Aquitalea magnusonii: one gene and its partner. The protein of the gene in region 1 interacts with the protein of each later gene in a pairwise test. Links are inferred from orthologs where the notes say so. Each region holds a gene or a part of one and is shown on either strand. Other genes may lie near its edges.

Region 1 (3,398 bases):
GCGCTTGTGCTCGTCCACCAGCATGAAGCTGGGAAGGTAGTGTCCGGCCTGAGGAAAACTGCCTGCCACCGGGATGCTGTCGTCGCCATAAAGCAATGTGAAATCGTCCATGCGGCCTCCTTGTCTTTTCATGGTGGACAGGCTGCCGGCAAATACAAGGCGCGATCGGGGATTTCTTGATCAAGGACGAAAAAAAAGCGGCACAGGCCGCTTTTTTGACACTTAACAGGGCTCAGGGGTAGAACCAGTACAGGCTGTAACCCATGGCGCGCACCTTGCCGATATCCAGTCGCATGGTGATCTTGACTTCGCTATTGGCATTGAAGCGCTGCAGTTTGAAGTCATCGGCCTTCAGGTATTCCTTGGGCGAGAACACTTTGCGAATCAGCACCTGATCATCGGCATCCTTCAGCGAAACTTCCAGCATCGGGTAGTTCTGCGCGAAGGCGGCGTGGTTCTTCAGCGTGGCCGACAACTGGATCAGGTTGGCATGTTCGGGGACAAAGGCCAGCTCCGACCACTCAGTGCGCACCTGGCCAATGTCGCTGGGCCAGGGCACCTTGCAGCCGACGATGCTGCAGAATGCCTCCAGGGCCGGACGGGATTCCGGTACTTCTGCCGCGATGCGGGTACGGTTGAAATAGACCAACTGCCCGGCCAGCAGAACACTGCCGATGATGGCCAGCAGGGCCATGATCACGGTGAGCAGCGGTTTGTGGGTTTTCGCTTGCGGCTCGCTAGCCTCTTCTTGCGGTTCTGGCGCTGTCGTTTCCTCGGTCGCCAGTGCTTGCGGCCGTGCCGGGGCTGCTTCGGCAGTTTGCTCGGCAGCGGCGGCCTCTACGCGCGCTGCCACCTCTGCAGTACGCCGCTGCTTGCCAAATACCTCGGGCAGGGCGGGCGCTTCTTCGTCCGCCTCAAGTGCCGTGGCATAGCTGGCTGGCGCAGGCGGTGTGCTCGTGCGGGCGCTGAGTGCTTCTGCCAGTGCGCGCTGGAATTCTTCCGCTTCGCGGCTGGTGTCTGGCGTGGCGGCGCTGCTGGTGACGTCGGGTGTGGTGCTATCCAGGCTGAAACTGTCGCCAGGCGGTTCGCTGGCGGCTGTTTGCGGGTCGAAGTCCGGCAGTTCCAGCTCGAAGTCATCCATCGGGTCCGCTGCCGCTGGCGGCGGGCTTGGCGGAGCGGGGGGAGGGGGCTGCACGGCTGGCGGGACCGGGCTGCTGGGCGCCGCTGGGGCTTCGGCGCTGACAAAATGTTCGGTAGCGTTGAATACATGCGCACAGCGCCCGCAGCGGACAAGTCCCTTGGCGGCAGAGAGCTGCTGGTCGTTAACCTTGAAACGGGTTTGGCAACTGGGGCACTGTGTGGTGTAGCTCATACGCTTGGGCGTCGGGTTCCTGTCAGTCGGGTCCAGCCTTCATCGAACACCGGGGTGTCCATGGTAAACCACTGCGCATAAATGGCAGACAGTTCGTCGGCTTGTTCGGCAAGAATACCGGAAAGCACGATTTTACCACCGGTTTTCACGTGGCTGGCCAGCAGCTGACCCAGCATACGCAGCGGATTGGCCAGGATATTGGCCAGCACCACGTCGTACTGGGCTGCCGGATTGGCATCCGGCAGGCAGAAGGTGGCGGTTACATTGTTCTGGTCCGCATTGTCGCGGCTGGAACGCACGGCCTGGGCATCAATGTCCACGCCCACGGCACTGCCCGCACCCAGCTTGAGCGCGGCAATGGCCAGGATGCCGGAACCGCAACCGTAGTCCAGCACGCTTTCGCCACCGGCAATATGCGCATCCAGCCACTGCAGGCACAGCCGCGTGGTGGGATGGCTGCCGGTGCCGAAGGCCAGGCCCGGATCAAGCTGCAGATTGATGGCATCCGGAGCCGGAGCGTCGTGCCAGGTGGGGGTGATCCACAAGCGGTCCGAGATACGGATGGGCTCGAACTGGGACTGGGTCAGGCGTACCCAGTCCTGCTCTTCCACGCGCTCGGTCTTGTAAACCGGCATGCCCAGCTTGCAGGCGTTGCAGGCGGCGGCAATCAGCAGGGCCACGTCGGCATCTTCGGCAAACAGGGTGATGATGCGGCTGTGGTTCCACAGCTTGTCCACCGGCATGCCCGGTTCGCCAAAGATGGGCTGTTCCTGGTCGGTACCGGCCAGGGCGTCTTCAATGGCGGTCGACAGCGCGCCCGCGTCCATCAGCGCATCGGCCAGGCGTTCGGCCACCGCCGAATCGGTATCGATGGTGGCTTGCAGCCAGGCCATTATGCGTCTCCCTTTTTCATTTGCGACAGGCGCTCTTCCAGATAGTGGATGCTGGTGCTGCCACGCTGGAAGGCGGCATCCATGAACAATTCCTGGTGCAGCGGGATATTGGTCTTGATGCCGGAAATGGAGATTTCCGACAGCGCAACGCGCATGCGGGCCATGGCCTGATCGCGGTTGTCACCATAGGAAATCAGCTTGCCGACCATGGAGTCGTAATGCGACGGCACGGTATAGCCCTGGTAGATGTGCGAGTCGATACGGATGCCGGGGCCACCAGCCGGGTGATAGCTTTCGATCTTGCCGGGCGAGGGCACGAAGGTGAAAGGGTCTTCGGCATTGATACGGCATTCCATGGCATGGCCGCGCAGCACGATGTCGCTTTGCTTGTAACGCAGCTTTTCGCCGGCAGCAATGCGGATCTGCTCCTGCACGATGTCCACGCCGGTGATCATTTCCGTCACCGGGTGTTCCACCTGTACGCGGGTGTTCATCTCGATGAAGTAGAACTCGCCGTTTTCGAACAGGAATTCGAAAGTACCGGCCCCACGGTAGCCAATGCGGCTGCACGCTTCGGCGCAGGCGGTGCCGATGCGCTGACGCTGCTCGTCGGTAATGCCCGGTGCCGGTGCTTCTTCAATGATTTTCTGGTGACGGCGCTGCATGGAGCAGTCGCGCTCGCCCAGATAGATGGCATTGCCGTATTCGTCGGCCAGAATCTGGATTTCGATATGGCGCGGCTGCTGCAGGTATTTCTCCATGTAGACAGTCGGGTTGCCGAATGCCGCACCGGCTTCGGTACGGGTCATTTGTACCGAGTTGATCAGTGCGCCTTCGGTATGCACCACGCGCATGCCGCGACCACCGCCACCACCGGCAGCCTTGATGATCACCGGGAAGCCGATTTTCTTGGCAATCTTGACGATCTCGGCCGGATCATCCGGCAAGGCACCGTCGGAACCCGGTACGCAGGGCACGCCAGCGGCAATCATGGCGTCCTTGGCGGATACCTTGTCGCCCATCAGGCGGATGGTTTCCGGGCGCGGGCCGATGAAGACGAAGCCGGATTGTTCCACGCGTTCGGCAAAGTCGGCGTTTTCCGACAAAAAGCCGTAACCCGGATGGATGGCCTG
Region 2 (3,231 bases), 4.5 Mb from region 1 along the record:
GAAGCCAGCAACCGGAGCTTGCATAACGTAGAGGAGCTTGGACAGCAGTTCTTCGCGGCTCGGGATGGACGCCAACTCAGCAACCTGAGCAGCATTCAGTACCGCGCCATTGTAGGAACCTGCCTTGACGATGATCTTGTCGTCAGCCTTGGCAAATTGATGCAGCACCTTGGCAGCAGCAACCGGATCGGCAGAGATACCGTAAACGAGCGGGCCAACCATTTGTTCGGCCAGCGCTTCGAATTGGGTACCAGCAACCGCACGGCGAACCAGCGTGTTCTTCAGAACGCGCAGGTAAACGCCTTGCTCACGCGCTTGAGCGCGCAGCTTGGTCATGCTGCTTACCTCGATGCCCCGATATTCGGCGATGACGAGGGTCTGTGCAGCGGCCAGCTCGGCAGCTACAGCAGCAACGACTGCCTTTTTATCTTCGATATTGAGACTCAAGGTCTATCTCCTAGACTGAAATGAAGCAGAATGATTTCTGCTCCGCTTTGCAGCGGCGACCTGTATCAGGAGACAACATAGAGAAGGGAAACTGGTGCTCATGGGCGGAATTGAACCGCCGACCTCTCCCTTACCAAGGGAGTGCTCTACCCCTGAGCTACATGAGCCCTGAACTCTTCAGAAGCCTACTTTCGGGTACACCATCTGCGCAGGATGCAGGCCACCGGGCAGTGACTTGCGATTAAGCCTTGCGGCTCCTACGGTCTTTGACAATCTGGCAGGCAAGCCTGCCAGCCCAAAGCCAGTGGCAAGGTGGCACGCCACCTCGCCGCACTCACATCAACTTAAGCGCTGACGGAGCTGGTATCTACACGAGCGCCAATACCCATGGTGCTGGATACGGCGATCTTTTTCAGATACACACCCTTGGCAGCGGCCGGCTTGGCTTTCACCAGGGCATCTACCAGAGCGGTAAAGTTTTCACGCAGAGCTTCGGCTTCGAAGGAAGCACGGCCGATGGTGGCGTGAATGATACCAGCCTTGTCGGTACGGTATTGAACCTGACCGGCCTTAGCGTTTTTAACCGCTTCGGCAACGTTCGGGGTAACAGTACCAACCTTCGGGTTCGGCATCAGGCCACGCGGGCCGAGGATTTGACCCAGCTGACCAACAACGCGCATTGCATCCGGGGAGGCAATCACCACGTCGAAGTCCAGGTTGCCAGCTTTTACTTGCTCGGCCAGGTCGTCGAAACCGACAACTTCAGCACCGGCAGCCTTGGCGGCTTCGGCGTTGGCACCTTGAGCAAATACAGCAACGCGTACGGACTTACCGGTACCACGCGGCAGAACTACGGAGCCACGTACAACCTGGTCGGATTTACGCGGATCAACACCCAGATTAACGGCCACATCGATGGACTCGTCAAACTTGGCGGTAGCAGCGGACTTAACCAGAGCAATTGCTTCTTCAACAGCGTACAGCTTGTTGCGATCAACAGTTGCCTTCAGGGTTTGCAGGCGCTTGGAAATCTTGGCCATTTACACACCCTCCACTTCAAGACCCATCGAACGGGCGGAGCCGGCGATGGTGCGAACAGCAGCGTCCAGATCAGCAGCGGTCAGATCCGGCTGCTTGGTCTTGGCGATTTCTTCCAGCTGAGCACGGCTTACCTTGCCAACCTTATCGGTATGCGGCTTGGCGGAACCGGACTTGATACCAGCAGCCTTCTTCAGCAGAATGGTCGCCGGCGGCGTCTTCATGATGAAGGTGAAGGACTTGTCTGCATAAGCAGTGATCACAACCGGAATCGGCAGACCCGGCTCGATGCCTTGAGTCTGGGCGTTGAACGCCTTGCAGAATTCCATAATGTTCAGACCACGCTGACCCAGGGCCGGACCGATCGGAGGAGACGGGTTGGCCTTACCAGCGGGCACTTGCAGCTTTACATAGCCGACAATTTTCTTTGCCACGATTAAAACTCCTAAAATGGGTATAGCGCGAGCGTGTACTCGCTTCCCGGACGAAAGCGCAACAGTATATACGCTTACAAACTAGCTGCCAAGTAAAATTACAGCTTTTCTACCTGACTGAAATCCAGCTCAACCGGCGTGTCGCGACCGAAAATCTGCACCGACACACGCAGCTTGTTACGCTCGTAGTTAACTTCATCAACAGAGCCGTTGAAGTCATTGAAAGGACCGTCAATGACGCGAACCTTTTCACCCACTTCAAACAATACCTTCGGCTTCGGCTTTTCCACGCCTTCTTGCATTTGCTGCATGATGGCATCGACTTCCTTCTTGGAAATCGGCGCCGGGCGATTGGCAGTACCACCAACAAAACCAGTCACCTTAGGCGTACTCTTCACCAGGTGCCAGGTATCGTCGGTCATATCCATCTCGACCAGAACATAGCCAGGGAAGAACTTGCGTTCGGTAATGGAGCGGCGACCGTTCTTGATATCCACCACTTCTTCCACCGGAACGAGAATCTGGCCAAACAGATCCGCTACCTCGGAACGTTCGATGCGCTCACGTAGCGCCTTCTGCACACTTTTCTCAAAACCGGAATAAGCGTGCACAACGTACCAGCGCTTTGCCATTATCTACCTCGACCAAGAATTACATCGTAGAACAACCAGGACAGACCCGAGTCCACCATCCACATGAACAGGGCCAGCACCAGAACGAAGACGAAAACCAAGCCGGTCATTTGCATAGCTTCCTTGCGGGTAGGCCATACGACCTTGCGCGCCTCCACAAGCGAATCATTGGCATAGGCAACAAACTCCTTGCCCGGCACTGACAGCCAGACAGCACCCGCCGCCAGCACAACACCAACAATGAATGCCAGAGCGCGCAACACACCCTGATCTTCGGGAATCATGTAGAAGCCAACAACACCGGCAACCACCAGCAGACCGGCCAAGGCCAGTTTGAGTTTATCTTGCATTTCCATGTGCGGAATGTTCTCTGCGCGTATGCGACAAAAGACCAACCGGCGCACAAGCGCCGGCTGGTCTTAATTGGCAGGCCAGGAGGGTCTCGAACCCCCAACCCTCGGTTTTGGAGACCGATACTCTACCAATTGAGCTACTGGCCTATAAACCTATTAATCAAGCAATGATCTTTGCTACCACGCCGGCGCCAACAGTACGGCCACCTTCACGGATCGCGAAACGCAGACCTTCTTCCATAGCGATCGGGGCGATCAGTTCTACGGTGATTTCTACGTTGTCACCCGGCATTACCATTTCCACGCCTTCGGCCAGGCTTACAGCAC

Evidence for each region. Proteins that work in one complex are often made in the same cells at the same time.
Region 2: the proteins of prmA (region 1) and rplK interact in binary tests that used the Escherichia coli proteins (3 or more experiments, as listed by UniProt). The link is inferred for Aquitalea magnusonii from one-to-one orthologs.

Annotation. Positions count from the first base shown.
Region 1 is NZ_AP018823.1:162,165-165,562, forward strand. The notes cover bases 318-3,316. They hold prmA (50S ribosomal protein L11 methyltransferase), read right to left. Parts: upstream 2,266-3,316; coding sequence 1,369-2,265; downstream 318-1,368. Other genes in these bases: DLM_RS00815 (DUF3426 domain-containing protein), read right to left, coding at 318-1,372; accC (acetyl-CoA carboxylase biotin carboxylase subunit), read right to left, coding at 2,265-3,316. In the rest of the region: DLM_RS00810 (thiol peroxidase), read right to left, coding at 1-111; more of DLM_RS00815, read right to left, coding at 233-317; more of accC, read right to left, coding at 3,317-3,398. UniProt on the Escherichia coli protein: Methylates ribosomal protein L11.
Region 2 is NZ_AP018823.1:4,666,487-4,669,717, reverse strand. What follows is about bases 204-3,035. They hold rplK (50S ribosomal protein L11), read right to left. Parts: upstream 1,920-3,035; coding sequence 1,488-1,919; downstream 204-1,487. Other genes in these bases: secE (preprotein translocase subunit SecE), read right to left, coding at 2,551-2,907; nusG (transcription termination/antitermination protein NusG), read right to left, coding at 2,018-2,551; rplA (50S ribosomal protein L1), read right to left, coding at 792-1,487; rplJ (50S ribosomal protein L10), read right to left, coding at 204-447. In the rest of the region: more of rplJ, read right to left, coding at 1-203; tuf (elongation factor Tu), read right to left, coding at 3,065-3,231. UniProt on the Escherichia coli protein: Forms part of the ribosomal stalk which helps the ribosome interact with GTP-bound translation factors.